2 linked regions of the Paludisphaera rhizosphaerae genome follow. The protein of the gene in region 1 interacts with the protein of each later gene in a pairwise test. Links are inferred from orthologs where the notes say so. Each region holds a gene or a part of one and is shown in the gene's direction. Other genes may lie near its edges.

Region 1 (15,252 bases):
GAGAAGCCGGCCGACGCGAAACCCTGGCCTCAAGGCGGGCCTCGAATAATCAGGCGGGCTTACGGGTCGGAGGAAGCTGGCGGCGGGCCCGACTGTGGGACGTCGAAGGCGGGCTCGATCCAGAGCACCATGCCCTCAGTCGGCCCCTCTGGCGTGGTGGACTGGCCCTTGGCGTCGCGAGGGCCCATGAACCGACGGTGGAACAGGACGACGGGCTTGTCGGCGGCCGACTGACGGCTGGTGGAGAATCGACTGCCGCCCGATGAGCCCGTGCCGGCGTACCAGTCTTTCGGCTCGGCCGTCGACGTCGCGACCGTCCCATCGCATAAGACGTCGACCCGCCAGTCCTCGCCGTCCTTGACCTGGTTCAAAGCGACGACGTGGACGCCGGGCTCCAGCGGGGTGGAGACCTTGGGAGACGGAGTCGCGTTCCGCTCGATGCCTCGGGTCGCCAGGCAGAGGCGGTATCGGCGGCCGGCGGGGAGATAGAACTCCCAACGGTTGTCGTCGTACCAGAGTTCCTGCCGATGGACCACGGCGATCATCCCCAGGTCGTCCACCTCCAGCTCACGCGCCAGGGGTTTCAGGGCGTTGATCCGGGTCGTGAGGTCGGCGCTCCGTCGGCGCTCGAGCGAGTAGGACGTCCAGACGGCCACGGCCGCCGTAAGCAGGATGAGCGTCCGCAGGCCGACCTGCCAGCGTCGGCGAGGCGCATCGGGCGGCGTCATGGAACCGTCCCCGGCGCGCCGATCGACAGCTCCAGGAGGTTCCCGGAGGAGATCCATTGGGGAAGGTCGGGCGGCCGGATCGCGTCGGGAATGCTGATCCGCAAGAGGACCGTCGGCTTCGTCGCGTCCGGGGTGATCGTCACCGCCTCGGACCGGCCGATCTGCTCAATCTTCAGCTCGTGCGCGTGCTCGCGCAGCAGCCGAGCCAGCTCGGGGCTGTCGTACCCCGACGTCCCGCTTCCGCCGGCGAACTTCGTATAAACACGGACTTGATTCGGCGCTTCTTCGCGCAAGCGGACCCGGGCGATCAACTCCTGCGGGTCCGAGTGCGATGAGGTGCTGGTGGACGATCCTCCCGCCATCTGAGACCGCACCGCGAGAGTGGTCTTGGGAGGCAAGTGGACCCGCCAGGCGAAGTGGAGAGGCTCCCCTGTGTCGAGGGCCTTGAGATAGATCAGGGTCGGATCATCGACGGCCAGCTCCCCCGCGGCGTCGACCAGCCGGGCGTGATGCGCCGCCAGCCCCATCCGCTCGCCCCCTGCCCGGAAGGCGAGCACGCCGCCGATCAGGATGACGACGACGAGAGCCAGGTCGATCGCATTTCGCATCATCGCTCCTGCTCCTCCACCGGCCGCCGATCAAGGCTTACAGCGATTGCCCCTGGGAACACTTGCACGATAGTCGTCAACGACCTCCGGCGCGGCCGCCGAAATTCGAGAGAGCCTATGGGGCGGAGGAAGTCGGGCGCGGACCCGGCCACGGAAAGTCGGAGTCGGGCTCGATCCAGAGCGCGACGCCATCGGTCGGCCCCCGGGGCAGGAAGGGCGTCCCATGGACGTCGCGTCCCCTGAATCGCTCGCGGAACAGAACGACGGGCCTGTCGTCGTCGGAGGACGACTGCTCGCCCATCGGGACTTGACTGCCGCCCACCCCGCCAAGATTGCTGCGCCATTCCTTCGGCTCCGTCGTCGACGCGACGACCATTCCATCGCATGAGACGCCGAGACGCCAGCCCTCGCCGCCCGGGGGAACAACCATGGCGATGACGTGTCGGCCGGGCTCCAGCGGGGCGGAGGCCTGGGGCGGCGGCGGCGGCGCGCCTTCCTCAATGCCTCGGGTCGCGAGGCAGAGGCGGTATCGGCGGCCGGGAGGGAGGTAAACGTCCCAGCGGTCCGAGTTGTAGATAAATTGCGCCTGGACCACGGCGATCCTTCCCGGGTCGTCCACCACCAGTTCACGCGGCAGGGGAGACTGGGGGTAGAGTTTGTCCGTGAGATCGGCGATCCGATAGCTTTCCAGCGCGTACGTCAGCCCGACGGCGACGGCCGCCGTCAGCAGGATCAACGTCCGGACGCCCACCTGCCAGCGGCGTCGAGGGGCGTCGGGCGGCGTCATGGTGGGAAACTCCCCGGCGAGCCGACCGAGATCTCCAGGAGATTCGCCCAGTCGACCGACCTGGAGAGGTCGGGCGGGCGGAGCGCCTCGGGGAGGCCGACCCGCAGGAGGACCGTCGGCTTCTGCGCGTTCGGGTCGATCGCCGTCACGCCGGCCCGGCCGAGCTGCTCGACCTTGAGCTCGTGCGCGTGCTCGCGCAGCAGCCGGGACAGCCCGGGGATGTCGGCGTACCCCGAATATCCGAGGTGGCCGGCGATCCATATCGAAGCGCGGACCTGATCCGGCGCGTCTTCGTACAGCTGAACGCCGTCGAAGGCGACCTCGGCGAAGCCGACCCCGCCCGTTGGTCCGGACGGCCCTCCCAAGCTCGAGGTCGTCCCTCCCATCCGGGTTTGGATGTGGAGGTTGATCTTGCCGGGCATTTTATGTCGCCACGCGAAGTGGAACGGCTCGCCGGTGTCTATGGCCTCGAGATAAATCAAGCTCGGATCCTCACCCGGAAGTTTCGACAAGGCGCTGCTCCGGGCGCGAGCCTCCTCGCGCCGGGCGCGATACTCCTCCAGGGCCATCCGCTCGCGGCCCGCCTGGAAGGCGAAGACGCCGCCGATCAGGACGACCGCCGCGATGACCAGGTCGATCGGGATGACCGTCGCGAGGATCCGGTGGATTGCGTTCCGCCTCATCTCCCCTGCTCCGGCCGCCTTGTTCGGAGGGTCGACGGCTGCTCCCGAACAGCGAATCCAAGGGACATTGACGACGTCCCTTCTCCCCTGGTGGGAAAAGGGACGCTCGTTGGGGCTTTGCCAAAGCGTTATAGACGCTCATCCTTCGTGGGAATTCGAAGCCGGCCTCAGGCCAGGGCCTCCCTGCAGTAGTCGACGCACTTGCGGACCTCGGCCACGGCAGTCGAGCCGGCGGGGATCTTGTATTCGACCTCGATGTCGCCGGGGAAGGTCCACTTCTCCTGCTTCATGAGCTGGAGGACTTCCTTGATGGGCGTCCCGCCCTGGCCCCAGGGGAGGTTCTGGCCGTCGGCGGTCCGGTCCTTCAGGTGGAGGCTGACGATCCGGTCGTGGTACTTCTCCAGCAACGGGATCGGCGATTTGCCCTTGGTCCCGGCATAGTAGTGACCGATGTCCACGTTGAACCCGATGTACGGGCTGTGGTCCAGGATCGGGTCGTGGTCTTCCAGCTTGGGGTAGTTCTCGGTGTGGTTGTGGAAGCCGACCCAGATCTTGTACTTGTCGGCGAACGGGGCGAGCTTCTTGGCCATCGCCTCGCTGCGTTCCAGGGTGATCCCCTTGCAGCCCAGCGCCTGGGCGACCTGGAAGTTCAGGTCGATCGCCTCGTCAGTCGAGCCGAAGGGGATCTTGTGCAGGTGCATGTTGACGCCGGCGTCGTTGTACATCTTGCGCATCTCGGCGCACTTGGCGAGGATCGCGTCGCGCTGGACGTCCATCAGCTCCGTCGGCTTCTGACCGGGACGGCCGCCGCCGGGGAGGCCGGTGAAGGTCCGGATCGGGCCGTCCATCATCTCGCACTCGCTGAGGCCGTCCGTGATGAGGGCCTTCAGGGTGTCCTCGGCCGAGGCGATCTCGCCGCGGTAGCTGTAGGTGATGCAGCCGATCCGGACGCCGTTGAAGACGGAGTTCGGCTTCTCCTGCGCGGCCGCCAGAACCGTCCGGGGGAGGACCGAAGACGCGGCGAGGGCCGCCGCCCCCCCCAGGAACGACCGGCGGGTCGTCGTTGCATCAAGAATCTGTCGCATGTCCATGGCTGCTGCTCCTTCGTCGCGAGGCCCGCCGGCCGACCACGAATCCGCCGCCGCCCTCGAAGTTCTCAGGCTACCACGAGGGCCGCCCCGCCAGAACGAGCCTCCGCCGCGAAGGGGCTTGCGGCGGGCGTCGCCGGCGGTGGAACATAAAAGGGCGAGACCAGCCCAAGCTGTGCCTCCGTCCCCTCTCCCGTCGGCAGAGGGCGGTCGCGCAGCGACGGGTGAGGGTTGTCGGAGTGCAGAGGGCGAAACGAACTCGCGCCGGCCGAGACCGCCGTGGCGGCCGCGAATCGCGACGCCCCTCATCCGGCCTTCGGCCACCTTCTCCCGGGGGGAGAAGGGACGAGTAGCGTCGACCCCGTCCCGCAAGCAGGACCCCGCCCCATGCGACCCGGCCTGTTCCTCCCGCTCGCCCTGCTCGGCCTGGCCCCGCTCGCTCCGGCGGCCGACGGCGTCCCCACGTACCACGGCGAGATCAGCCGCATTATCCAAACGCGCTGCCAGGACTGCCACCGGCCGGGGCAGGTCGCGCCGTTCTCGCTGCTGACGTATGAGCAGGCCCGCAAGCGAGCCGGCGACATCGCCGGCGTGGCTTCGGATCGGTCGATGCCCCCCTGGCACGCCTCAACCCGGGAGGGCGGCCCGTTCCGCGACGTCCGCGTGATGCCGCAGGACGAGATCGACGCCCTCGCCGCCTGGGCCTCCGCCGGCGCCCCCGAGGGCGACCCGACCGACGCGCCGCCGCATCGCGAGTTCCCCTCCGACTGGCCGCTCGGCGAGCCCGACCTGGTGCTGAAGCCCTCGGCGGCCTACACGCTGGCGGCCGACGGCCCCGACGAGTTCCGCGTCTTCGTCTTGCCCAGCGGGCTGACGGAGGGGAAGTGGATCCAGGGGATCGACTACCGGCCGGGCAACCTCCGGGTCGTCCACCACGTCCTGGCCGCCTTCGACACTCGCGGCCGCGCCCGCAAGCTGGACGAGGCCGACCCCACGCCGGGGTACTCGGTCTCGGGCGGCGGCTACCGGATCTTCCCCGAGGGCGAACTTGACGGCTGGGCCCCCGGCAAGTCCCCCCACCGCCTGGCCGACGGCGTCGCCCGGTATCTCCCCGCCGGCTCCGACGTCCTGCTGCAGGTCCACTACCACAAGAGCGGCAAGCCCGAGGAAGACGCCACGGCGATCGGTCTGTACTTCGCGAAGGCACCCGTCGAGAAGCAGCTCCGCGCCGGGGGCGTGCTGCCGCCGTTCCGGCCCCTCACCTTCAAGCCCGACCTGACGATCCCGGCCGGCGCCGACCGGCACGAGGTCCGCGGCTCGATGACCCTGCGGAGCGACATCCACGTCGTCGCGGTGATCCCCCACATGCACTGGCTGGGCCGAGACTTCCTCCTGACCGCCGCCCTTCCCGACGGCTCGAAAACAACGCTGATCCGCATCGACCACTGGGACTTCAACTGGCAGAGCACCTACGACCTGGCCGCCCCCCTGCCCCTCCCCAAAGGCACCCGGCTGGAGATGCTGGCCCACTTCGACAACTCTGAATCCAACCCCTCCAATCCCACCAGTCCCCCCAAAGAGGTCCGCTGGGGCGAGCAGACCACCGACGAGATGTGCATCGGCTTCATCCACTACACCCGCGACGACGAACACCTCACCGGCGGCCCCCCCGCCAGGAAGTACGACCCCCTCGCCGACTGGTGGCCCTGATCGGGCAAGGCCAGACGTTGAGGTTCGTCGGTTCCCTCTCAGGTCCGCCCGGGTCGAGGACTGACGGCGACGTTCGCGAATGTTCCGGCGGCCCGTCAGGGCGTCGTCCAAAACGCCTTGCCCGGATTGCACTTAAAGAAAGCCTGGCGGGGGGCGTCCGCGTTGCGGGAGATGGGCGTTTCGGGTACAATCGTGGGATTGGAACGGCCCTTGCAGACGGCGTGCGCGCGTGGGTGCGTCGCGAGGGCGTTGACGAGGGAACGGAGCCGCCGTGAGTACCGCCGATCAGCCGACCAACGGGGCGCTGGCGCCCTTGCCGCTGGACATCGAAGAGGAGCTGAAGGAGAGCTACCTCACGTATGCGATGTCGGTCATCATCAGCCGGGCGCTGCCGGACGTCCGCGACGGGCTGAAGCCCTCGCAGCGCCGGATCCTCGTCGCCATGCGCGACCTGGGGCTGGGGCCGAACTCGGCCACCAGCAAGTGCGCCGGCATCGTCGGCGAGACGATGAAGCGGTACCACCCCCACGGCGACAACTCCATCTATCCCACCCTGGCCCGCATGGCCCAGTGGTGGAACATGCGGCACCTCCTCATCACCGGCCAGGGGAACTTCGGCAGCATCCATGGCCTGCCCCCGGCCGCCATGCGGTACACCGAGGCCAAGCTGAGCCCGGTCGCCGCCGAGATGCTGGAGGACATCAACTACGACACGGTCGACTTCCAGCCCAACTACGACGAGAAGTACCAGGAGCCGCGCGTTCTCCCCGGCAAGTTCCCCAACCTGCTGGTGAACGGCTCGGGCGGCATCGCCGTGGGCATGGCGACGTCGATCCCCCCGCACAACCTCGGCGAGGTCTGCGACGCCCTGATCGCCTACATCGACAACCCGGGGATCGACCTCGACGAGATCATGGAGTATCTCCCGGCCCCCGACTTCCCCACCGGCGGCGTCATCTGCGGCCGGATGGGCGTGAAGGAGGCCTATCGCAGCGGCCGAGGCCGGCTGATCCTCCGCGCCACGTCGACGATCGAGGAGCTGAAGGACGGGCGCTCCCAGATCATTTTCAGCGACATGCCCTACCAGCTCACCAAGGAGCCGCTCCTCAAGAAGCTGGCCGAGCTGGTCAACAGCGGCCGGATCACCGGCGTCTCCAACATCGACGACTTCAGCGACCGCAAGGACCCGGTCCGGATCGCGGTGACGGTCAAGAAGGGCGAGGACGCCAACGTCATCCGCAACCAGTTGTACGAGTACTCGCCGCTGCAGGACACGTTCAGCGTGATCATGCTGGCGCTCGTCGACGGCCGACCGCGGACGTTGCCCATCAAGGAGTTCCTCCGGCTCCACGTCGAGCATCGGATCAACGTCATCCGCCGCCGGACGCGATACCTCCTCCGCCAGGCCCGCCAGCGCGCCCACATCGTCGAGGGCCTGCTGATCGCGCTGCATTACATCGACGAGATCATCCGCGTCATCCGGACCTCCGCCAACCCGGCCGAGGCCCGCATCCGCTTGATGGGGATGGAGGTCTCCGCCCAGATCCTCCAGCGCGCCCTCAACGACCCTGAGGCCAAGGAGTCGACCAGCCTGACCCGCATGCAGGCCGACGCCATCCTGGCCATGCAGCTCCAGCGCCTCACCGGCCTGGAGGCTGACAAGCTGGCCCAGGAATACGTGGGCCTGAAGGCCGACATCGACCGCTACGAGGCCATCCTGGCCGACGAGCAGTTGATCCTCGAGATGATCCGCAACGACCTGCGGGAGCTGAAGCAGAAGTACGCCAACGCCCGCCGCACCGTGATCTCCGACGAGGAACTCGGCGACTACGACAAGGAGTCGCTGATCCGCGAGGAATACATGGTGGTGACCGTCACCCACGACGGCTACATCAAGCGCCAGCCTCCCAGCACCTATCGCGCCCAGGGTCGCGGAGGCCGCGGCATCACCGCCGCCAACACCCGCGACGGCGACTTCCTCGAACACATGTTCGTCGCCCTGACGCACGACTACCTCTTGTTCTTCACCGACAAGGGGAAGGTCTACTGGCTGAAGGTGTACGACCTCCCCATGGCCACGAGGACCTCGGGCGGGCGGGCCGTCGTCAACCTGCTGCAACTCTCCGAAGGCGAGAAGATCACCGGCATCGTCCCCGTCCGCGAGTTCCGCGACGACGAGAGCCTGATGATGGTCACCCGCCGCGGGACCGTGAAGAAGACCGACCTCACCGCCTTCAAGCGGCCCCTCGGCCGAGGGATCATCGCCCTGGGCCTGGACGAAGGGGACCAGCTCATCGGCGTCGCCCGCACTAGGGCCGGCGACCAGGTGGTCCTCAACACCCGCGAGGGGATGGCCATCCGGTTCGACGAGTCCGACGTCCGCTCCATGGGCCGCCCCGCGCACGGCGTGCGCGGGATCAGCCTGGAAGAGGGGGACGAGGTCGTCGGCATGGTTGTGGCCAACGGCGGCGAGGACCCGGCGAGCCTGCTCACCGTCTGCGAGAACGGTTATGGGAAGCGGACGCTGCTGGCCGAGTACCGGTCGCAGAACCGCGGCGGCAAGGGGCTGATCGACATCAAGACCAGCGACCGCAACGGCCGCGTGGTGGCCGTCGCCAAGGTGACCGACGCCGACGAGGTGATGATCACCACCACCGGCGGCATCCTGATCCGCACCCGGGTCGGAGACACCCGCCCGATCGGCCGCAACACCCAGGGCGTGCGGCTCATCCGCCTGGACGACGGCGACGCCGTCAGCAGCCTCGCCAAGCTCCCCGAAGAGGAGCTGACCGCCGAGGCCGAAGCCGAGCTAGAAGCCGCCCCCGTCGCCCTCGACGGCCCCGTCGCCGAAGGCCACATCATCGACGACGGCGTCGCCGAAGCCGAGGCCAGCGACCACATGGAAGACGAGGCCGACGGCGAATCGGAAGAGTGACCGCCGAGAAGCCCCGGAGGGACGCGCCATGCTCTTGAGGAACCTGGAGATCCGCGACTTCCGGGGCTTTCATCACTTCCGAATCCCCCAACCGGGACGGGTCAACCTCCTGGTCGGGACCAACAACTACGGCAAGACGTCGATCCTGGAGGCGGTCAGCTTCCTGGCGGCCGTCGGGGAATTCTCGCCGATATGGCACGCGCTTCGGCGGCGAGGAGAAGAGATTCGAAGCGATGTCGGGCCGCCTCCTCCGGCCGCCTGCCGCTGGGATTGGCGTTCGCGCAATGGTTCATGGAACTTTTCCGGATTCCGCCAAGATTAGAGCCGCTCCTCTGAAGATATAGAGACGCGACCCCGTCTCCATTCAGAGGACTCGACGATGATTCTCCCCGAGTCGGACCAGTCCAGGCCGCCCGTCGATCCTCAACGCGACAAAGGCGGCGTGCGCTGTCCTCGGTGTGGGGGAGAGGCGCTCGTCGCCGGCGGCTTCGCTTCCCACGGGGGGAGCCGGCCCGTGTTCCTGCCGCAGTATTGCGGCACGCCGTCCTACGCCGGCATCATCCCGCCGCAGTTGTTCCGGGCCTGCCTCTCTTGCGGGCTGCTCTGGTCGGCCGTCGACCCCAAGGGCCTCCGCGCTCTGATCGCCCGCTGCGGCGGCGAACTGGGCCTTCAGCATCTCGACGAGATCGACCACGGCCCTTACCGCGACCTTCCCGACACCGACCTCGCCCGCGAGATCGGCGATAAGATCGCCGAACTGGACGCCATCGCCCGAACGCAGACGCCCGGCGCGATGGTTCGCCGCTGCCGCGAGCTGTACAGCGCGACCTGGGACCAGGCCCATCTGGACGCCAAGGAGTGGCCGCGCCTCAGCCGCGAGGACAAGCTCGAACGCTTCGGCTGGTCGCCCAAGGAGAAAGAGAAGAAGGCGCCGCTCGACGACTTCGACTCGCCCTTCTTCTGATCCGTCGCGCGAGGGCTGATCCCGCGGGCGAACGACGACGATGTTCTCCGCGGCCCGATTCCATGCGACGTCGCGGATGATCGGGCCCGCGGGCGTCGCTCCTTTCACTTTCGCTCCTGGGGGATCGTCGGACCTCGTCGTCGCAGTCGACGTTGTTGAGATTCGGTCCGCCGGATGTCCCTTTCGCACCACGCGCCGTCACCGAATCACACCGCCCGATGCCGGCCGGCATCCCCTCCACGCGCCGATCGAGACCTTGACTTATCCTTCCCACAGACTTGATCGGACCGGGCGAAGTCGACCGGACGATCGACCGAGAAGGAAAGGAAGGGCATGGATACATATCGATTTGGATTCGTCATGGAACAGGCCCTGGGCCACCGCGTTTATCATCGCAACCTTGAAACATGGAGCCGCGGCGATACGTCGTATGAAGCAACCTGGATGTCCGTCCCTTCATGGCGGGACGATCGCTGGAACCGCCTCCCCCTGCTGAATCGCAACTACTCCGTGAGGATGAGCTTTCGCGCTCGCGACCTGGTTCGGGCGAGGCAAGCCGAAGGCCCCTCGTTCGACGCCCTGTTCTACCACACCTTCGTCTCCTCCCTGTTCAACCGCGGGGCCTCGCGCGATTCGCCCGTGGTGATTTCGATGGACGCCACTCCACTGGGGTTCGACGCCTTGGGCGCGGGGTATGGCCACAAGGCCGACGCCCCCGGCCTGGCCAGTCGCCTGAAGCTCCGATGGTACAAACGCCTGTTCAACTCCGCCGCCGCCGTCACCTGCTGGAACCGATGGACGGCCGAGAGCCTTATGAACGACTACGACGTGGAGCCGTCCCGAATCTCGGTCATCTCGCCAGGCGCCGACCTGGATCGGTGGAAGCCCACACATCGCGACGATCGCGACAACGCCCGGCCTCGCCTGCTGTTCCTGGGCGGCGAGTTCGAGCGCAAGGGAGGGCGCGTCCTCCTGGACGTCTTCCGTTCGCACCTGGCCGATCGCTGTGAACTCGACATCGTCTCCGACGAGGCGCCGATCGAATCCGAGGGGCCGATCCGCGTCCATCGCGGCGTCACCCACGAGAAGGGAGGGTTGAAGGCCCTCTTCGACGCGGCTGACGTGTTCGTCCTCCCCACCCGGGGCGACACCTTGCCGCTGGCGATCACGGAGGCGATGGCGAGCGGGCTTCCGGTCGTCTCCTGTCGCGTCGGCGCCATTCATGAGCAGGTCGTCGAGGGGGAGACCGGGCTGCTGGTGCCTCCGAACGACCCGGCCGCCCTGGCGAAGGCCTTGACCTCGCTCCTGGACGACCCGGCCCGGCGGCGGGAGATGGGGATCGCCGGCCGCCTCCGCACCGAGAGGCTCTTCAACGGTCCACGCAACGCCGCGGCCTTGATGGACTTCTTGAAGAGGGTCGTCGACGACGCTCGCGGCCGCAAAGCGGCTCCAGCGAATCGCCCGATCGCGGTCCCGATCGGCGGTCGGCGTTCGACGATTCGATCGACTCGATCGTCCTGAACCGCCGTCCCCACGGGATGAACGCGGAGGACGGAAGCCGTCGGCCATGGATCGGCCCCCTCGTCGCATCCCCGGAGGACGCGACGAGGGGGCTGTCCGTCAACGCCACCGCAGGCGGGCGACGCGCGGCTGGCGGGGGTGGGCGCCGTTGATAAGGACGGCGACGTGGTCGACGGTGGGGACCACGACGTCGGGGCGGGCGCCGCGAGTGAGCCGACCCAAGGAGATCTTGCCGGTGGACGCGCCTCCCACGGCGAAGGCTCGGTTGGCGGGCCGGCAGCGGTAGAAGTCGCCGTTCCCCTTGCCGTAGAGAACCGTCAGGCTCTGGTCGCCGGAGTTGGAGACGGCCAGGTCGAGCCGGCCGTCGCCGTTGAAGTCGGCGGCGGCGATCGCGTTGGGGGCCTTGCCCACGGGGAGGGTATACCTCGCGGTGAAGTTCCCGCTGCCGTCGCCGATCAGGATGCTGACGTTGTTGCTTTCCTCATTGGCCGCGGCGATGTCGGGGACGCCGTCACGGTTGAAATCGCCGATCGCCAGCGCGGTCGGGGCCGTCCCGGCGTTGAAGAAGCGGACGTCCTGGAAGGTCCCGTCGCCGTCCCCCAGCAGGACGCCGACCTTGTTCGCCGAAGGCCCGGCGTCGGCTCCGTAGGTCACGGCCAGGTCGGGAATCCCGTCGCCGTTGAAGTCGCCCACGACGAGCGAATCCGAGTTCGCGCCGGCGGCGACGAACTGGACGTCCTGGAAGGTGCCGTCGCCGTTCCCCAACAGGATGCCGACCGAGGCGCTCTCATCGGCGGCGATGTTCGCCGTGGCGACGTCCAACTTGCCGTCGCGGTTGAAGTCGCCGACGACCACGTAGACTGGCTCCGCCCCCGCGCCCTGGGTGATGGGATCGCCGAAGGCCAGGTTCCCCGCGCCGGTGCTCTCGTTCAGGATCACGCTGAGCTGGTTGGTGGAGAACGTGCTGGTCGCCAGGTCGGGCTTGCCGTCGTTGTTGAAGTCGCCCACGGCGATCGAGATGGTCGACGGGAAGAACGGCGACGGGTCGCCGGTGAAGTACTGGGCGGCCTGGAAGGTGCCGTCGCCGTTCCCCAGCGTCACGCCCAGATTCGCGCCCCCCAGCGCGGTGGCCAGGTCGAGCTTGCCGTCGCCGTCGAAGTCGGCCAGGCCCGTCGAGTTCGGGTTCCCCTCGAAGGCGACCGGGGCCGGGGGGCCGAACTGGACCAGACCCAACGTCATCAACTGACGTCCTTCCAGCAGGTCGAATCCCCTCGTCCCGCCCGTCCTACGCCGTCGGGTCGTCGTCTGGTGCGTCCTCATGAATGGCGACTCCCTGGATGCTCTAGCCTGTGGAATCGAGGCAAACGTCCCATTTGCTGCATTCAGACGTTTCCGCGATCAGAAGCCTAGAACAAGAAGGGAACGCCGTCTGGGAAACCTCGAGGAGCCGCGACGACGGGTCAACGGCGCCGGTGGAGAGGTCGCGAGAACCGGGAGTGGTTCAGGAGTACGGTGACGCGGCCGGAGCCGTTGAGGACCGCAAGGTCCGGGAGCGTCCGGTTGGCGATGCGGCCGACGGCGATGTTTCCCGAAGCCCCTGCGCCGGCCGAGAAGAGGCTCTGGCGAGGACCGAAGCGGACGAAGTCGCCGTTCCCCTTGCCGTAGAGGACGGTCAGGCGTCCGTCGGAGTCGAGCACGCTCAGGTCGAGCTTGCCGCTGCCGTTGAGGTCGGCGGCCGTAACGGCGATGGGGATGGAGGAAAGCGGGAGAACGGAGCGCCGCGTGAAGCCTCCCCGGCCGTCGCCGATCAGGACGCCCACGCTCTTGAGGAAGTCGTCGGTCGGCGAGGAGCCGGCGTTGGCCGTCGCGATGTCGAGGACGCCGTCGCCGTTGAAGTCGCCCATGGTCAGGGCTCTCGGCGCCGAGCCGGCCAGGAACAGACTCGGCGTTCCGAACGTGCCGTCGCCCTCGCCCAGCAGGATCCCGATCGTCGATTCGAGCGACTGCCGGCGATTGGCGAAGGTCACAGCCAGGTCGACGACGCCGTCGCCGTTGAAGTCGGCCGCGGCGACGGTTTCGATGGTCGCCAGGTCGGCGGAGGGAAGGTCCAGGCCGTTCTGGAACGTGCCGTCGCCGTTGCCCAGGAAGACGCCGCCAGGGCGCGAGCCGTAGCGGAACCCCGCCGCGACGTCGAGCTTGCCGTCGCCGTTGAAGTCGCCCACGGCCAGGCTGTACGAGAGCCCCCGCGCGGGGGTCGTCGCGGCGGCTTCGAAGCTCAGGGAACCCGACCCCGCCCCCGTGTTGAGCAGCACGCCGAAGTCGCTGGGGTAGCCGGGAAGGCTGGAGCCGCTACGGGCGTATGCAAGATCCGGCTTGCCGTCGTTGTTGAAGTCGCCCACGATCACCGTCGTCGTCGATCCGCTCGCGGCGGCCGAACTCGCCGCCGTGTCGAAGTACCGCGCCGGCCCGAACTTCCCGTTCCCATAGCCCAGCGCGACGCCGACCTGCGAGTTCCCGGCGGCCATCGCCATGTCGAGGAGGCCGTCGCCGTTGAAATCCGCCAGGACCGGCGAGTTCGTCGCCAGCTCAAACGGCGTCGACGAGCTCGGGACGAACCGGACCGCGCCGTAGGTCATCAGCCGACGATCCTCCAACGTCTCGACGCACCGGGTCGTTCGTCGCCGCCGCCGTCGCCGAGTTGTACCCCAATTGATTCGCATCGTCGGAGCCTCCTCGTGTTTTCTGGTTCACAGGTTCGAGATTGGCGCCCTGGACGGTGAACACCTCCCCTCGTGCTCAGGAACGGCGGATCCGCCCCCCCCCCCGCCGACGGGAGGAGTCGGCGGGGGCGGTGTCGACGGTTCAATCTCAACGATGCCGACGCAGCGGCCGCGAGAACCGGGAGCGGTTGAGCATCACGTTGACGTGGCCAGACGAACCGGCCGCGACGACGACGTCGGGGAGCGTGCGATTGGCGACGCGGCCCACGGCGATGGAGTTGCTGGAGGCGTCGGCGTCGACCGGGAAGACGCTCTGGCGGGGGCGGAATTTCACGAGGCCGCCTCGACCGTCGCCGTAGAGGACCGTCAATGAGTCGTCGGCGGGGGTGAGGACGGCCAGGTCGAGCCGGCCGTCGCCGTTGAAGTCGGCGGTTGCGACGGCGGTGGCGGCGGAGGCGAACGGGATCGTCGCCTGCTTCGTGAAGGCTCCCGCGCCATCGCCCAGCAGGACGGTCGCCTGATTGGTCCCGGCGCTGGTGTAGCCGCCGAAGGAGACGGCGGAGGCCGCGGCGATGTCGAGGGCGCCGTCGCGGTTGAAGTCGCCCACGGCCAGCGAGGTCACGCTCGTCCCGACGTCGAGGTCCGTCATGTCCTGGAACGAACCGGTCCCGTCGCCCAGCAGGACCCCGGCTTTGTAAACGACGGGAGGACGCGGGTAGACGTCGGAACGATTGAAGTAGGTCGCGGTCAGGTCGAGCTTGCCGTCGTGGTTGAAGTCGGCGGTCCCCAGCGAGACGAAGTTCTGAAGGAAGTAGCTCTTCATAACAGGCTGGAACGTGCCGTCGCCGTGCCCCAGAATGACGCCGATGCCGTTCAGCGAATCATCCGCGTAGCCCACGGCGACGTCCAGTTTGCCGTCGCCGTTGAAGTCGCCCGCCGTGAGGCACCGCACCCTCCATCCAGCGTCCACGGTCGTCACGGGGGCGAAACTCAAGGCGCCGCCGCTCGCGCTGGTGTTGATCAGGACGCCCAGCGGGGTGTCTCCATTGCTGTAATTGTATGTGGTCATCGCCAGGTCGGGCTTGCCGTCGTTGTTGAAGTCACCCACGACCAACCCCGTCACGTTCAGATTCGAAGGAGACGGGAGATACTGCGGAGCCCGAAACGCGCCGTTCCCCTTGCCCAGCGCGACTCCCACGACGGTCGACGTCCTCGTGAACGTCGCCAGGTCGAGGTTGCCGTCGAGATTGAAATCCGCGAGCACCGCCGTCTGGGGTGCGAGGTCGAAGGCGATCGGCGTCCCCGTCACGAACCGCGCCGCGCCATAGGTCATGAGCCGGCGATCCTCCAGCGCTTCCGGGGCCTGCCCAATCGTCCCGCGCCGCCGACTCGTCATCGAGCGATAGGTGTTCATGAGGCGTCTCCCTGAACGTCGTCGCCTTTGGATTGCAGGCGACCATGCATCTTGATTATACAGATGCAACAGGCGTTTCGGTTGCGACAGAAAC
Region 2 (15,170 bases), on another replicon or contig:
GGGTTGGGTAGGAATCGGCCGACCGTGGCGGCGTCCGGGTCGCCGTCGTACTTCGCCTTCTCGAAGACGAGCGTCGGGTTCCAGGCGATCGACGCGATGTTGTTGGACTCGCTCGCCTCCTTGATCTTCCCGTCGGGGTTCGCGGAATCCGGCGGGTCGGCGTAGGCGATCAGGTATTTCGCCCATTCGGGAGGATTCGTCAGGGTCTGGACCTGGGCGCCCATGGCCCCCGGGGTCTTGCCGCCGATCGTGGTCCCCGCCTCCGTCTTCCTGGAATTGAACGTCGTCCCGTCGGACCAGTAGAGCGCGATCTCGGGGAGGTCGGCGAGCAGGCCGGTGACGTTGTAATTGACGAACACGCCCCCCTGGTCGGGGTTCCAGCGGATGGCGCCCTGCGGCGCCAGGGCGATGTCGGGGAGGATCGCCAGCGCCCGGGTGTTGTCTTTCTCCTCGGTCCTCTCGGCCACCTTGTCGTTGGGGTCGACGACGAGCAGGAGGAACTTCGCGTTCGCCGGCGGTTGGCTCAGGGCCCGAGCCGGGACGGTGAAGCCGTAGTCCCCACGCGCCACGGGCGTGGTTTCCAGGACGATCGGGCTGCCGATCGCGCCTGCAAACTCGTCGGTCGACGACCAGTAGAGCCCCACCTCCGTCGGCGCCGCCAGGTCGGGATCTTCAATCCGGTACGCGGCCCTCACTCCGGTGTCGTTTAAGATGAGCGACGTGGGGATCAGCTCTCTCAGAACCCTGGGGACCGTCACGACGAGACTGCCGGTGACTCCGCCGCCGACGCTCTGGTGGAGGAGGTCGGTCATCCCCGGGCCCGTGGGCTTCTTGGCGGGCGCGGCGACGAGCGAGGCTTCGCCCTTCATCCCGATCTGGACGACCGCCCCGATCTTGGTGGTGAACTGGGGGGAGAGGCTGAATCCGACCGGGGAGTCCGGCGAAGGCTTCTCGACCTTCACGAACGACTGCATCCCCTGCCCGTTGCCCGGGTCGATCGACAGGGTTCTCGTGTAGGTCGCGGAAGCGGGGGTCAGGCCGTTCGGGGTCGCGCTGAAGTTGTACCCGAACTGCAGGACGAGCGTGTCGCCGACCTTCTCGCCCGGTTCGGGGACGATCCGGAAGCTCTGGACGGCGAACTCGTAGGAGAAATCGATGCTGTCCAGGAACCCGGCCGTCGAGTCCGTGAAGGACTGGTTGTTGAATACGGAGCCATTCGCATAGGCGAAGATGCTGTAAAGGTTGGACGGATCCGTGCTGCCTCGGGGGACCGCGGACGCGACGGCCAACCCGTCTATCGTCTGCTGCTGAAACAATCCGCCGGCGCTCGTCGAGACCGGAGTCTCGCCGACCTGCAAGAGCTGGCCCGAGCCCCCGGGAAAATCCCATTTGGCCGTCCTGATCGTCTCGGCCTTGGCGCTCTTGGCCGCGATCGAGACCGACGAAACCGGGGTGATGAGTTCCAGGCGGGCGAGGAGCCGTCGGTCCTCCAGCGGCTCGAAGACGAGACGGGCGGCGCGGCGACGCGGCGGGGGCGACGTGGAACGACGGCGTGGGATTATCATGAGCGCCATATCCTCAAGGTGGGCGTCAATGGGCGTGGAGCGGCCGATCGCCAGCCCGCATGGGTGGTGGCGCGGCGGCGGAAGTCTTACAATGGCGGCCGTCACCGATCGTCGGGATCGAATATGATCAGCCGTGGCAGGACGGTAGCACTCGCCTGCGAATCGCCGCCCCCCTGAAACCAGGGGTATGGACGCCGCGACGGACGAGAAAGGGACCACGACCTCATGGGCAAATCCGCCCGCCTCAGCCTGGCCGACGCCCGCACGATCTGGCGCCTCGCCGGCGAGTGCCGCGAGCTGGGCGCCGACCGCGCCGGTTGGCGTCAGCACTGGGTCGAGGGACTGGCCGACCTGGTCGACGCCGATTTCGGGCTGGCGGGGGAGATGGCCGGCTGTCTCGACCTTCGGATGCGCGACCTGGGCGTGACGTTCTGGTGGCGTCCCGGATTCCTGGACTTCGGGACGCTGATCGCCCACCTGGCGAAGTTCCGGTCCGACCCTCAATACTCGCCGGCGATGATCGAGTACTACCGACGGTATCGCGAACAGGCGGGGCTCTGCCTGACGCGCAAGGACATGATCGCCGACCGCGACTGGTACGGCTCGCGCGACTACGACCTGATCCAGGGGCCGTTCGGGGCCGATATGACCGCCTGGTGCTCGAACCCGATCCCGGGCGCGGCGGCCGGAGAGACCTCGAGCGTCATCGTGCTCCGCGCCTCGGGGAGGCGCGACTTCGGCCCGCGCGACCAGGCGATTCTCCGCGAGGCGCAGGCGACGCTCGCGCCCCACGTCGGCGGCTCGTTGGCGCGGTACGCCGAGCCCTCACCCTCCGAACTCTCGCCGAGCGTCCGACGCGTCCTCGCCTGCCTCCTCCAGGGAGACGGCGACAAGCAGATCGCCGCACGCCTTGAACTGAAGCCCCACACCGTCAACGAGTACGCCAAGGCGATCTTCCGACACTTCGGCGTCCGCAGCCGCGCCGAATTGCTGGCCCGATGGCTCCGACGCGGCTGGGGCGCCGCCGCCCCCTGGGCCGACGCCCCCGAGGCCGTCGACGCCCCCAGCTCAATGTCCTCCCGCTCCGGCGTCGTCGCCACGTTCGACGCCCGCCACCGGTTCCAGCCCCGCCGCGCCTGACCCGGCCCACCAGTCTTCGGAACGGATTCAACCCGAAGGGTCTCGCCGACCGAAAAAGAGAACGCAGAGAGGCGCAGGCCGATGGATCGGCAGCCCTGGGCGTGGGCGCCCGGCTTCTCGTATCCTTCCTGATTGCGCGTTCTGGCGCCTTGGATTCCGATCAGGCTCGGTTTTCCAGATGGGTAGCTGGTCTGGGTGCCATGGCCACACTTGTGTGGCCATGCGATCGGCGACGGTCGCGCGGTCGTCCCGGGCCGGTTCATGGCCACGCGAGCGTGGCCATGGCACCCGACGATGTGGTCGATGGGGTGTGGATAACTCACGGCCAGGCCGCGCGCCGGGTCGGCGACGATCCACAAGGGGGGGCAGCGCGTCGGCCGCGCCGTGCGCCCTGGTGAACCTCGGCGCGCGGGTCGTCCACAACGGGATCGACCGACTTTTCAACAGCGCGGGGTTTCGGTTGCGTTCCATTAAGTCTTTTGGTAGGATGGACTTCGTCGGACGCCCTGGAAGTTATCCACAGGCCGGCCGTCGCGCTGTATTTAATACGGCGATTCAGTTTCTCTCTCATGGGAATACGGGAAGACGCCGGGAGTCGAAGCCCGGCGGGGCGACGCCGTCGCCCTCGTTCCAAGGGCTCTGGGGCATGCGAGGCCCAGCCCGAGGAGAAATCCGCCGCGATCCCGCGATTCCCGTCGCGTGGGCGCTCCCTCGGGGCCCGCGTCGTGGTATGATAGTCGGGAGTAATCTTCTCTAGCAGACGTGGCGGACTTGGGCGGCCCGGCCCGACTCCCCCATCCCCCAACCGACGCCAGACCGCGGCCGTCCCCACCAAAGCGGACCCCGCCCGACGTTGGTTCGCCTTTCCCATTCCGGCCCCTCGGCGACGACCAGGGCCGGGCGACGCGATCGGACGCGACGCGGAAGGCGATGCATCAGCCAGAACGAGGCACGCGCATGAAGGCCCTGTGCAATCGCGAAGGACTGCTCACCGCTTTCAACATGGTCAGCGGCGTCGTGCCCGCGCGGAGCCCCAAACCGATCCTGCAGAACGTCAAGTTCAGCGTCGATGACGAGGACGGCTCGGTCCTGATGGGGACGGACCTGGAAGTCGGCATCCGCCACCGGGTTCTGGGCGTGAAGGTCGAGGAGCCGGGCTCGGCCATTCTGCCGACCGCCAAGATCGGCCCGATCCTCAGGACCAGCGGCGACGAGGACCTGTTGCTTGAGACCAGCGACGAGCACCTGCTCGTCCGCGGGGCCCGGTCCAGCTTCAAGCTCCCCCTGGAAGACCCCAGCCTCTACCCCGAGGTTCCGGACTTCGCCGCCGACAAGTACCACGTGATCGTGGCCGGCGACCTCAAGAAGCTGATCCGCCGCACGGTCTTCGCCACCGACCTGGAGAGCGCCCGATACGCCCTCGGCGGCGTGCTCGTGGAGCTGAAGCCGGACGGGATCTCGATGATCGGGACCGACGGCCGACGCCTCGCCAAGATGGTCGCCCCGGCGACCGCCGAAAACGATCCGATTGCTCCGTCCGGAACGCCCGTCATCCCCGTAAAGGCCTTGAAGCTGATCGAACGGAACCTTGTCGACGACGATCTGCTCGTCCACCTGACCATCCAGTCGGGGGCGGCCGTGCTGGTCCGGACCGAGGGGGCCGTGATCTACAGCCGGCTCGTCGAGGGCCGGTTCCCGCGGTATCAAGACGTCTTCCCGACGACCGTCGAGACCAAGGTTCCCATGGCCGTCGGCCCGCTCAAGCTGGCCGTCGAGCAGGCGTCCATCGTCACCAGCGACGAGAGCCGCGGGGTCGACTTCCAATTCGGCCCCGGCGCGTTGAAGCTCTCCAGCCAGGCGGCCGACGTGGGCTCCGCCCAGGTCGACCTGCCCCTCGATTACCAGGGCAAGGCGGTCGACATCACCTTCGACCCCCGCTACCTGCTCGACGCCCTCAAGACCCTCGCCGACGACGACGAGATCACCGCCGAGCTGATCGACGCCCGCAACGCCGCCGTGTTCAAGACCCCCGACCAGTACACCTACGTCGTGATGCCCCTGACCCGCGAGCGCTGAGACGACGCGCCGCGACCCCCGCGCCGGGCCGGAGGAAACGGCCCGACCCTGATCGGTCGATCCCTCGAACGAACGAACCAGGACGCCAAACCCGCATGCCCAACCCCGACCAGCGCGGCCCCCGGCCCCTGTCCGACGTGCTCGGCGAACTCTTCGTCGCGCGCGGCTACGGTCGGCTCCACGCCATGCTGGCGCTGCAAACGGCCTGGGACGCCGCCGTCGGCGAGGCCCACCAGGGCCGGACCCGCCTGGGAGAAGTTCGTCGCAACACCCTGACCGTCACCGTCGACCATCCGGCCCTGCTCGAAGAACTCTCCGCCTACCGCAAGCACGAGCTGCTCCAGGCTCTCCGCGACGCCTGCCCCGACGCGCGGATCGACGACCTGCGGTTCCGGATCGGCCGGGTGGACGACTGACTGATTTGATCGTGCAACGTTCGGAATCAACCGCCAGAGAGAACCCGAGGGGATTTCCAAAGAACCGGCGTGGTCAGGTCCCCTCTCCCGTCGGGAGAGGGTGGCCCGAAGGGCCGGGTGAGGGTCGTCGGACCTGTAGGCATGGCCTGGATTGATTGTCTGCGGGACCGACGCGCCTTCTGAAATCCGACGACCCTCACCCGCCGCTGCGCGGCTGCCCTCTTCCCGGGGGGAGAGGGAACGTTGGAAGCCGACCGCCGTCTGATTGATCGTGAGACGACTGGCACGGAAGCCCCAGGAAGGACGAACCGAGGGATAGGACGAACCGAGGAACCGCCGCGATGGATTTGACCAAGAACGAAGGCGTCGACGCGAACGTGATCGAGGGCGAGGCCGGGAACGGCCACGGCGCGGCGGTCGGGGGCGAGGGCTCCTACACCAGCGCCAACATCCGCGTCCTGGAAGGGATCGAGGCGGTCCGCAAACGCCCAGGCATGTACATCGGCGACACCACGACGAGGGGTCTGCACCACCTGGTCTACGAGGTGGTGGACAACTCGATCGACGAGGCGATGGCCGGGTACTGCAAGAACATCGTCGTGACCATCCACGCCGACGGCTCGGCCTCGATCGTCGACGACGGCCGCGGCATCCCCGTCGACGCCCACGGCGACTCCGGCAAGAGCACGCTGGAAATCGTCCTGACCAAGGTCCACGCCGGCGGCAAGTTCGACCACGACACCTACAAGGTCTCCGGCGGCCTCCACGGCGTCGGCGTCACCGTGGTCAACGCCCTGTCGGAATGGCTCGAGGCCGAGGTCCGCCGCGACGGCCAGATCTGGCGCCAGCAGTACGAGCAAGGCGCGGCGATGGGCCCCGTGAAGCCCCACGGCCCCGCCAAGAGCACCGGCACCACCATCCGGTTCCTCCCCGACGCCACCATCTTCACGACCATCGAGTTTTCCTACGACGTTCTGGAGAAGCGGCTCCGCGAGCTGGCCTTCCTCAACAAGGGCGTGCGGATCCACCTGGTCGACGAGCGCGGCGAGGGCGAGCCCCGGCGCGACGAGTTCTTCTCGTCGGAGGGCCTGAGCGAGTTCGTCGTCTACCTCAACCGGGCCCAGACGCCGTTCCACCCCCCCGTCCTCTTCAGCGGCCGGGACGACGTCGCGGCCGTCGAGGTCGACGTGGCGATGCAGTACAACGACTCGATCAGCGAGATGGTCGTCTCGTACTGCAACAACATCAACACGATCGAGGGCGGCACCCACCTGACGGGCTTCCGCACCGCCCTGACGCGGACGCTCAACCAGTACGCCAAGAACGCCGCGCCGGCGAACAAAAAGGACCTCGTCATCACCGGCGAGGACTTCAAGGAAGGGCTCACGGCGATCGTCTCCGTCCGCGTGCCGGACCCCCAGTTCGAGGGCCAGACCAAGACCAAGCTGGGCAACGGCGAGGTTGAGGGGATCGTGGCCCGGGTGGTCAACGACAAGCTGGCCGAGTACCTGGAGAACAACCCGGCGACCGCCAAGAAGATCGTCGCCAAGGCGCAGCTCGCCGCCGAGGCGCGCGAGGCCGCCCGCAAGGCCCGGGAACTGGTCCGCAACCGCAAGGGGGTCCTCTCCGGCGGCGGCCTCCCCGGCAAGCTGATGGACTGCACGACCCACGACCAGGATTCCAGCGAGCTGTTCCTCGTCGAGGGCGATTCCGCCGGCGGCACCGCCGAAGGGGGCCGCGACCGGCTCTACCAGGCCATCCTCCCGCTCCGCGGCAAGATCCTCAACGTGGAGCGAGCCCGGCTCGACCGCGTGCTGGGGAACGAGGAGGTCCGCAACATCATCACGGCCGTCGGCAACGGCATCGGCGAGGAAGAAGACCCGACCAAGCGGCGCTACGGCAAGGTCGTGATGATGAGCGACGCCGACGTCGACGGCTCGCACATCCGCACCCTGCTGATGACGTTCTTCTATCGCCAGATGCCCCGCCTGGTGGCCGAGGGGCACCTGTACGTCGCCCAGCCGCCGCTCTACATGCTGGCCGGCGGCAAGAAGGACCGGCGGTACGTCCAGACTGAAGAGCAGATGACGGGCATCCTGATGTCCGCCGGCCTGGCCGACGCCGTGCTCGTCCCGGCCGACGCCCCCGTGGCCGACGCGACCGACGGTCCGACCTCGATCCCCGGCGCGATCGACGGCGAGCGTCTGAAGCACCTCGTGGAGCTGGGCGGGGCGATCGAGCACGGCCTGCGGGCCTTCGGCCGCCGCAACCGGCCGTTGCGGGAGTTCCTCGGCTACGCCCACCCGGCGACCGATGCCAAGGCCGACCACCGCGCCGGGCTCCTGCCGCTCTTCCTCATCGAGGACGACCACGGTCACGAGACCCCCTACTGGAGCCAGGAAGAGTACGACGCCGCCCACGACTCCGCGACCGAATCCTCCGAGGAGGCCGCGAAGCCCACGCACCGGGTCCACGAGTTCCTGGAAGTCAAGACGCTCAACAAGCACCTCGCCCGGCTCCGCGACGAGTACGGCCTGCGGGCCGAATCGCTGCTGGCCCACGAGGTCACCGGCGACGAGCCGCCGCCCCGGTTCATCCTCCACCGCGACGGCGAGGAGCATTCGCTGCTGGACCTCCGCTCGCTGGCGCCGACGATCCGCAAGCTGGGTGAGAAAGGCATCAAGATCACCCGGTTCAAGGGGCTCGGCGAGATGGACGCCGAGCAGCTCTGGGAGACCACGATGGACCCGTCGCGGCGGACCCTCCTGCAGGTCCGGCTCGACGACGTCGCCGCCGCCAACGACCTGTTCACGACTCTCATGGGAGACGACGTCGAACCGCGCCGGGATTTCATCGAGAAGCACGCGCTGGAGGTCAAGAACCTTGACGTTTGAGCGGCGGTCGAAGGGGGGCCCTTGCCCCGATATCGTTTGGCAGAGGATTTGAGCATCGGAGAAGGCGACGGAAACCTTCCTTCTCCCCTGGTGGGAGAAGGTGGCCGAAGGCCGGATGAGGGGGGATCCCGAAGTCCGCCGACGGTGACGACCCCCCTCATCCGCCCCTCCGGGGCACCTTCTCCCACCAGGGGAGAAGGGGGGCAGGCATTATCGGGAAGCGAAGTGCCTCGGCGTTCCTTGAAGCTCGCGAAGGCGGCGAAATTGAACGGGTCGTCTCGAGCAAGAATCGATCGATGCGTTCGGGGTGGGAATCGATGATGGGTATAGCCCAAAAAGTCGGGCGGAACTTCAGCGACGCCGTCCGGGCGCGCGGCCAGTCTTATTTCTCGAAGGGCCGCGTCAGCCTGATGTCGGCCAAGCCCAACGAGGTCGTCGCCCGGGTCCGGGGGACGACCAAGTATCGGGTTCGCGCCCGCCTGCGCGGGGCTCGGCTGCTGGCCACCTGCTCTTGCCCGTACTTCGGCCCCCAGGGCGAACCCTGCAAGCACCTCTGGGCGACGCTGCTGCTGGCCGACTCGCGGGGCTTCCTCCAGTCGCCGCCGAACATGGCCGTCCGCCTGGTGGCCGAGCCCCCCCGCCGACCCGCCGGCGCCCCCCAGCAGGGCCAGGCCCACCCTGAGGGAGCCGTCGGCCAGGCGCCCGTCGAGGGGGGCGAGTATCGCGACCGCGACCGAGAGCACGACCCGATGGCCGACTACGGCCGCGACGTGATCATCGGCGCTCCCAAGCGGCCGGGCCCTCAGGTCCCCCAGCGGCCGGCCCGGGGCCGCAACGCCAACAAGGATCGCAACAACCGAGGGCCCCGCGACCGCGACCGCCCCCGCAACGGCGAGCACCAACGGCCCCCCGGCCCCGGCGGACCGACCCCCGAGGGAGGCCCTCCCGGCGCGCACCCGCCCGGATGGACGCCGGCTAACGCCCGAGAGGCCCGCGCCGCGCGGAACAAGGCCCGCCGCGAGGCCAACGCCAGCAACGGCGGCGGCGGCGCCAAGGCGGTCAACCGCAACGCCAAGCGGCTGCTGGTCTACGTGCTGGACGTCGCGGCCAGCCAGGCTCACAACCAGATCGTCATCGACCTCGCCCGCCGCCAGCGCAAGCCGACCGGCGAGTGGGGGCCGCTCCGCCCCTGGTGGTACGCCCCCAAGGCCGTCCACGTGAAGTACGACCCCGAGGACCGCCTGCTGCTGGCCCTGCTCGACGAGGCCCACCACGGCGTCCCCACCCTCACCGCGGGCGTGGCCGCCGTCACCGGCGCCAACGCCAACGCCAACGGCCAGGAGCCGGCGAACGGACCGACCGCCGCCGAGGAGCCGGCCGCCCGCAACGGCCGACAGCAGCCGGGCCGGCGCAACCCGGCCGCCGAGCTGCGCGGCACCCGCCGGTTCATCCTCCGCAAGGACCACGCCGCGCTGGTCGAGCGCCTGGCCCGCTCCGGCCGGCTCCGCCTCCGCCGGACCGACGGCGAGGACGAGCCCCCGACGATGCGCTGGGACGACGGCCAGCCCTGGCGGTTCGCCCTGGACCTCCGCACCGAGCCTGGCGGCAAGCGCTGGTCGTGGCGCGGCGCCCTCCGGCGCAACGACGCCCGGATGGATCTCGCCGAGCCTCTGATCCTGCTCCCCGGCCTCCTCATCCTGGGCGTCGGCCGCGCCGCGAGGTTCGACGACCTGGGGGTCATGACCTGGATCGTCCGGCTTCGCTACGAGAAGGAAATCAGCTTCGTCGAGCCCCAGCAGGACCTGATGCTCGGCCGGATCCTGGCCGAGGCTCGCGTCCCGGCGACCGAGCTGGTCGACACGATGCCGCTGGAGGAGATCGTCGCCAAGCCTCGGCCGAGCATCACGCTTCGGACCCCCCGGCAGAACTGGGGACTGGCCGCCGACAAGCTGCTGGCCGACCTGGAGTTCGACTACGACGGCGCCGTGATCCCCGCCGGCCGGACGACGCCGCTGGCGGTCTCGACCGAGCTGGGCCTGGTCATCCGCCGCGACCCCAAGACCGAGAGCGCCGCGGACGTGAAGCTCTTCGAGCTGGGCTTCCGCGAGGCCAAGGACCCTCGGCTCGACCCCAACACGCTGGAGCTTCCCGCCAAGCGGCTGGAGGCCGTCTCCAAGGAGCTGGTGCTGGCCGGCTGGCGGGTCGAGGCCGAAGGGAAGCTGATCCGCCCCGCCGGCGAGTTCAAGCTGGCCCTCTCCACGGGCATCGACTGGTTCGACCTCGACGGCGGCGTCGACTACGGCGGCCAGAGCGTCAGCCTGCCGGACCTCCTCTCCGCCGCCCGCCGCGGCGAGACGATGATCGAGCTGGGCGACGGCTCCATGGGGATGCTCCCCGAGGAGTGGCTCAAGAAGTACGGCCTGCTGGCGGACCTGGGTGCGGCCGAAAACGGCGCTTTGCGGTTCAACGCTTCTCAGGCCGGCCTGCTGGACGCGCTCCTGGAGAACCAGCCGGAGATCCAGATCGACGAGGCGTTCACCAAGGTTCGCAAGCAGCTCAGGCAGTTCGAGGGGGTCGTCCCGCTCGACTCGCCGCCGGGCTTCCACGGCGAGCTTCGCCCCTACCAGCGCGAGGGCCTGGGCTGGCTGGACTACCTCCAGCGGTTCGGCTTCGGCGGCATCCTGGCCGACGACATGGGTCTGGGTAAGACGATTCAGGTGCTCGCCCTGCTCCAGCGCCGGCGGTTCCGCCGCCAGGCGAAGGGCCCCACGCTGGCCGTCGTGCCCCGGTCGCTGGTCTTCAACTGGCTGGCCGAGGCGGAGAAGTTCACGCCCCGGCTCAAGGTGATGGACTACACCGGCCCCGGCCGCCATCCGCTCCGCGAGCAGTTCGACGCCTACGACCTGATCGTCACCACCTACGGCACGCTCCGCACCGACATCGCCGAGCTGCTGAACTTCGAGTTCGACTACGTGATCCTCGACGAGGCCCAGGCGATCAAGAACGCCGACAGCCAGTCGTCCAAGGCCGCGCGTCTCCTGAGGGGCCGCCAACGCCTGGCGATCAGCGGTACGCCGATCGAGAACCACATCGGCGAGCTTTGGTCGATCCTGGAGTTCCTCAATCCGGGGATGCTCGGCAGCGACACGGTCTTCAAGCGCTACGCCGGCGCCTCCAGTATTGAGGGCGAGGACCGCGTGATGCTGGCCAAGGCCCTGCGGCCGTTCATCCTCCGGCGGACCAAGTCCGAGGTGGTGAAGGACCTGCCGGACAAGACCGAGCAGACCCTCTACTGCGACATGGAGTCGGACCAGCGCAAGACCTACGACGAGCTGCGCGTCCACTATCGCGACGCGCTCTTGAAGAAGGATTCGGCCGAGCTGAACCGCTCCAAGATCGAGGTTCTGGAGGCCCTGCTGCGGCTCCGCCAGGCGGCCTGCCACCCGGGCCTCATCAACCAGGAGCTGACCAGCAGCCCGAGCGCCAAACTCGACATGCTGCTGCCGTCGCTGGCGGAGGTCGTGGAGGAAGGGCACAAGGTGCTCGTCTTCTCGCAGTTCACCTCGTTCCTGTCGATCGTCCGCGAGCGGCTGGACAACGCGGGGCTGGTCTACGAGTACCTCGACGGCCGCACCCGCAACCGCGCGGCGAAGGTCGAGCGGTTCCAGACCGATACCGAGTGCCCGATCTTCCTGATCAGCTTGAAGGCCGGCGGATTGGGCCTCAACCTGACCGCCGCCGAGTACGTCTACCTGCTGGACCCCTGGTGGAACCCGGCCGTCGAGGCCCAGGCCATCGACCGGTCGCACCGAATCGGCCAGACCCAGCACGTCTTCGCCTACCGCCTCATCTGCCGGGGAACCGTCGAGGAGAAGATCCTCGACCTCCAGCAGAAGAAGCGCGACCTGGCCGACGCCATCCTCAACGCCGACAACCGCATGATCTCCAGCCTCACCCGCGAGGACCTGGAGTTCCTGCTCTCCTGATCGTTCGATCGATCGGCGCGTGAAGCAATAGACGCGACTCGGCCCGGCCTCCTCCTTCCTCTTGATATGAGGGCGGCGGGAGCCGGGCCGAGTCGCTTTGCGGGCCGAGGGGTATGTGGCGGCCGGGAGGAACAGGCCTCAGGGCTTCTTCCTGGCGGCCGCGCCGGCGGCCATGTCGCCGTCGCCGGCCAGTTTGGCGGCCTTGAACTCGTCGGCCGTCATCGGGCGGATGGTGCGGTTGTGCATGAGGACGAGGCCGCCGGAGGTGGGGGCCTCCTTGACGTAGGCCATGACCTCGTCGGACGGATCCTTGGTCGCGGGTCCTTCATCGACGTCCTGGATGACCACGCCGCTGCGCGCGACGACGCTGCCGTCCTGGAGGGCCTTCAGCCCGATCGGGTTGACGGCTTCCAGCGGGGCGAAGTCCGCAACCTTCGTCGGCGGCTTGTGCTGATTGAAGGTGTACTGGCGGAACATCTGGCCGACGTCGTTGAGGGCGACCTCGGCTTGGTTGGCTTCGGTGACGGGTGCGCCGGTCGGCTCGCTGCAGCCGACGGTCAGCCCGATGGGAAGGATGAGAATCGCGAGGCGAGAGAAACGCATGTCGGCTGTCCGTCCGGGTTCTGGGGGCTGAAACGGCGGGGAGGCGGCGGTTAGGCCGCCTCCCATGAGGATCGAGGTGATGGGTCGGGCTCGAGGGAGCCGCCGGCCTCAGTACGCGTCGGCGCTGACGACTTCGCCGCCGGCCCTGGTTCCCAGGGCGAGCCACGTCGGCAGGCTGATCGCATCCTTGATGAAGCGGACCGAGCCGTCGGCGAAGCCGGTGTTTGCGCCCCCGAAGTGGAAGCTTCTGGCCGCCATGTGGCCGTTGTTGAAGGCCGTGCCGAAGACGCCGCAGTCGAACCACTTGGAGTTCGGCGTCAGGGTGTGGCTGTAGTAGCCGTTGATCGGCAGGTTGCGGTAGTACTGCTGGCCGCGATAGGTAAGCCGGCCGGCGTAGCCCGGGCCGTTGTAGTAGCAGTTCGAGGCCACGCCCAGGTCGCCGTTGCTGATGTAGATGAAGTTCACCGGGTCGGTCGGCAGGATGCCGGAGGTCCACCCGGCGGCGTCGGCGGTGGTGTTGGCCGCCTTGCTGCGCTTCGTCTCAGAGAAAAGGGCCGTGTTGCTGGTGCCGTCGGTCACCGAGGCGACCGTGACCGGCAGGGCCCGATTCTTGTTGGGGAAGGTCGAGGACGTCGTGTCCAGGCCGACGACGTTGAAGATGCCCGCGCGGGCGGTGTTCGATTCGAAGGAGGTCGCCGTTGTGCCGAGCCGCTGGGCCGCGGTCGCCCCAAGGCTGGCGCAGTAGTTGGTGTACCCCAGGTCGAAGAACTTGACGGAGCTGGGGTCCGAGGGGCAGACGTACGCCGAGACGATCTGCATCTGGGCCGTCCCATTGGCCGTGGTGAGCCCGTAGCCGCTGAGGCACCACTCGAAGTTGAACGCGTTGTACGTGCTCCCCAGTTCCAGGTACGGCAGGAGCTGGGCCATCACGTTGGGGCGGGAACCGCAGGTCCCCCCGATGACGGCGGCGTTGAAGTCGGGGCCGAAGCCGGGGATGAAGGCTCCGGTGGCCGACTCGGCGTTGGCCGAGGCCAGGCCGAGCTGCTTCAGGTTGTTGACGCACTGGGCGCGACGGGCGGCCTCGCGGGCGCTCTGCACGGCCGGCAGCAGCAGGGCGATCAGCACGGCGATGATCGCGATCACCACCAGCAATTCGATCAGCGTGAAGCCAAGACGCTTGGGACGATTCATGAATACGCCTTCTGATGGATCGAACGGGAGGGAGAGGCGACGAGGTCGCCTCGATTACAGGTCGCTCCGGACGGTTCCGAATGGGGACCGTTGTGGGGCTGCGGGCGTCAACGCCCGAAATGGTCCTCGCTGGGGAGGACGCGACCCACGTCGGGTCTCGCGGCAGGCGTATCGTATTCCTTCGTTGTGACGCCTGTGCGCTGGTGATGATGAGGATTTCAAGAAAGGCCTCGTGTGGGACCATGGTTGTCGGGCGGCGTTTCTCGCGTTAGTTTGGAGGCCGTCCACCCCCCCCCACGAGAGACCAGGGAGCCCCAAGCCATGACTTCGGACCGCCCCGCCCGCCGGTCGCCCCGCGCGACCGCCCTCCTCTGCGTCGCCGCCCTGGCCTTTGCTTCCCACGCCTTCGCCCAGGAGGCCAAGAAGGACGAGAAGAAGCCCGAGGAGGCCAAGCCCGCCGCCCCCGCCCCGGCCGAGGACCCGGCGAAGCTCAAGGAGCAGATCGCCGCGCTTCAGAAGGAAGTCGCCGCGCTAAAGCTGAAGGTGGCCGGCATGGAGCTCGACAAGCTCGGCGCGTCGCTGACGATCGACAAGGGGAAAGACGGCGCTGAGGTCGCGACGGTCAACATCATGAAGAAGTGGGCCGGCGACAAGGAAGTGCTGGCGATGCTCAAGACGATCCCCAACCTGCAGGTCGTCTACATCGACAACGGCAAGGTCGACGACGCCGCGCTGGCTTCACTGAAGGATCTCACCGGCCTGACCGCGCTCACCCTGATGAGCCCCGCCGTCACCGACGCCGGCCTTGAGCCCGTCAAGAACCTCAAGGGCCTGACCATGCTCTTCCTGACCAACAGCAAGGTGGGCGACAAGGGCCTGGAAGCCCTCAAGGAACTCCCCAACCTCCAGGTCCTCGCCCTCAGCCGGACCGAGGTCACCGACGCCGGCCTGGAAACTCTGAAGGGCCTGAAGACCCTCAAGTCCGTCTACCTCATCGGCTCCAAGGTCACCCCCGAAGCCGTCGAGAAGTTCAAGGGCGCCGTCCCGGGCGTCGCCGTCTACAAGTGATCGCATGAAATCATAACGGCCTTCCCCCCTCGCGGGGGAAGGTGGCCCGAAGGGCCGGATGAGGGGGCGACCGCCATCGCACGCGCAAGCCGCTCCCCATCCATCAAGGCCGACTCTAATCGTCGCGTGAAAATGCGGATATTTTTCGGGTGCCATGGCCACGCTCGCGTGGCCATGAACCGGCGTGGGACGGTTGCAAACCCGTCGCTGATCGCATGGCCACGACGAGCG

What was found.
Region 2: the proteins of gyrA (region 1) and gyrB interact in binary tests that used the Escherichia coli proteins (3 or more experiments, as listed by UniProt). The link is inferred for Paludisphaera rhizosphaerae from one-to-one orthologs.

The regions. Positions count from the first base shown.
Region 1 is NZ_JAALCR010000048.1:10,302-25,553, forward strand. The notes cover bases 5,506-8,739. They hold gyrA (DNA gyrase subunit A), read left to right. Parts: upstream 5,506-5,875; coding sequence 5,876-8,539; downstream 8,540-8,739. Other genes in these bases: G5C50_RS30150 (monooxygenase), read left to right, coding at 5,506-5,604; G5C50_RS30160 (AAA family ATPase), read left to right, coding at 8,568-8,739. In the rest of the region: G5C50_RS30125 (hypothetical protein), read right to left, coding at 60-728; G5C50_RS30130 (hypothetical protein), read right to left, coding at 725-1,339; G5C50_RS30135 (hypothetical protein), read right to left, coding at 1,452-2,123; G5C50_RS30140 (hypothetical protein), read right to left, coding at 2,120-2,806; G5C50_RS30145 (sugar phosphate isomerase/epimerase family protein), read right to left, coding at 2,974-3,897; more of G5C50_RS30150, read left to right, coding at 4,282-5,505; more of G5C50_RS30160, read left to right, coding at 8,740-8,861; G5C50_RS30165 (hypothetical protein), read left to right, coding at 9,054-9,503; G5C50_RS30170 (glycosyltransferase family 4 protein), read left to right, coding at 9,837-11,024; G5C50_RS30175 (FG-GAP repeat domain-containing protein), read right to left, coding at 11,124-12,344; G5C50_RS30180 (FG-GAP repeat domain-containing protein), read right to left, coding at 12,485-13,744; G5C50_RS30185 (FG-GAP repeat domain-containing protein), read right to left, coding at 13,893-15,158. UniProt on the Escherichia coli protein: A type II topoisomerase that negatively supercoils closed circular double-stranded (ds) DNA in an ATP-dependent manner to maintain chromosomes in an underwound state.
Region 2 is NZ_JAALCR010000055.1:3,289-18,458, reverse strand. Bases 5,163-8,314 are described here. They hold gyrB (DNA topoisomerase (ATP-hydrolyzing) subunit B), read left to right. Parts: upstream 5,163-5,538; coding sequence 5,539-8,091; downstream 8,092-8,314. Other genes in these bases: G5C50_RS31085 (DUF721 domain-containing protein), read left to right, coding at 5,163-5,197. Also shown: G5C50_RS31100 (hypothetical protein), read right to left, coding at 1-1,565; G5C50_RS31095 (response regulator transcription factor), read left to right, coding at 1,791-2,705; dnaN (DNA polymerase III subunit beta), read left to right, coding at 3,663-4,781; more of G5C50_RS31085, read left to right, coding at 4,877-5,162; G5C50_RS31075 (DEAD/DEAH box helicase), read left to right, coding at 8,412-12,077; G5C50_RS31070 (hypothetical protein), read right to left, coding at 12,216-12,680; G5C50_RS31065 (DUF1559 domain-containing protein), read right to left, coding at 12,789-13,871; G5C50_RS31060 (leucine-rich repeat domain-containing protein), read left to right, coding at 14,193-14,939. UniProt on the Escherichia coli protein: DNA gyrase negatively supercoils closed circular double-stranded DNA in an ATP-dependent manner to maintain chromosomes in an underwound state.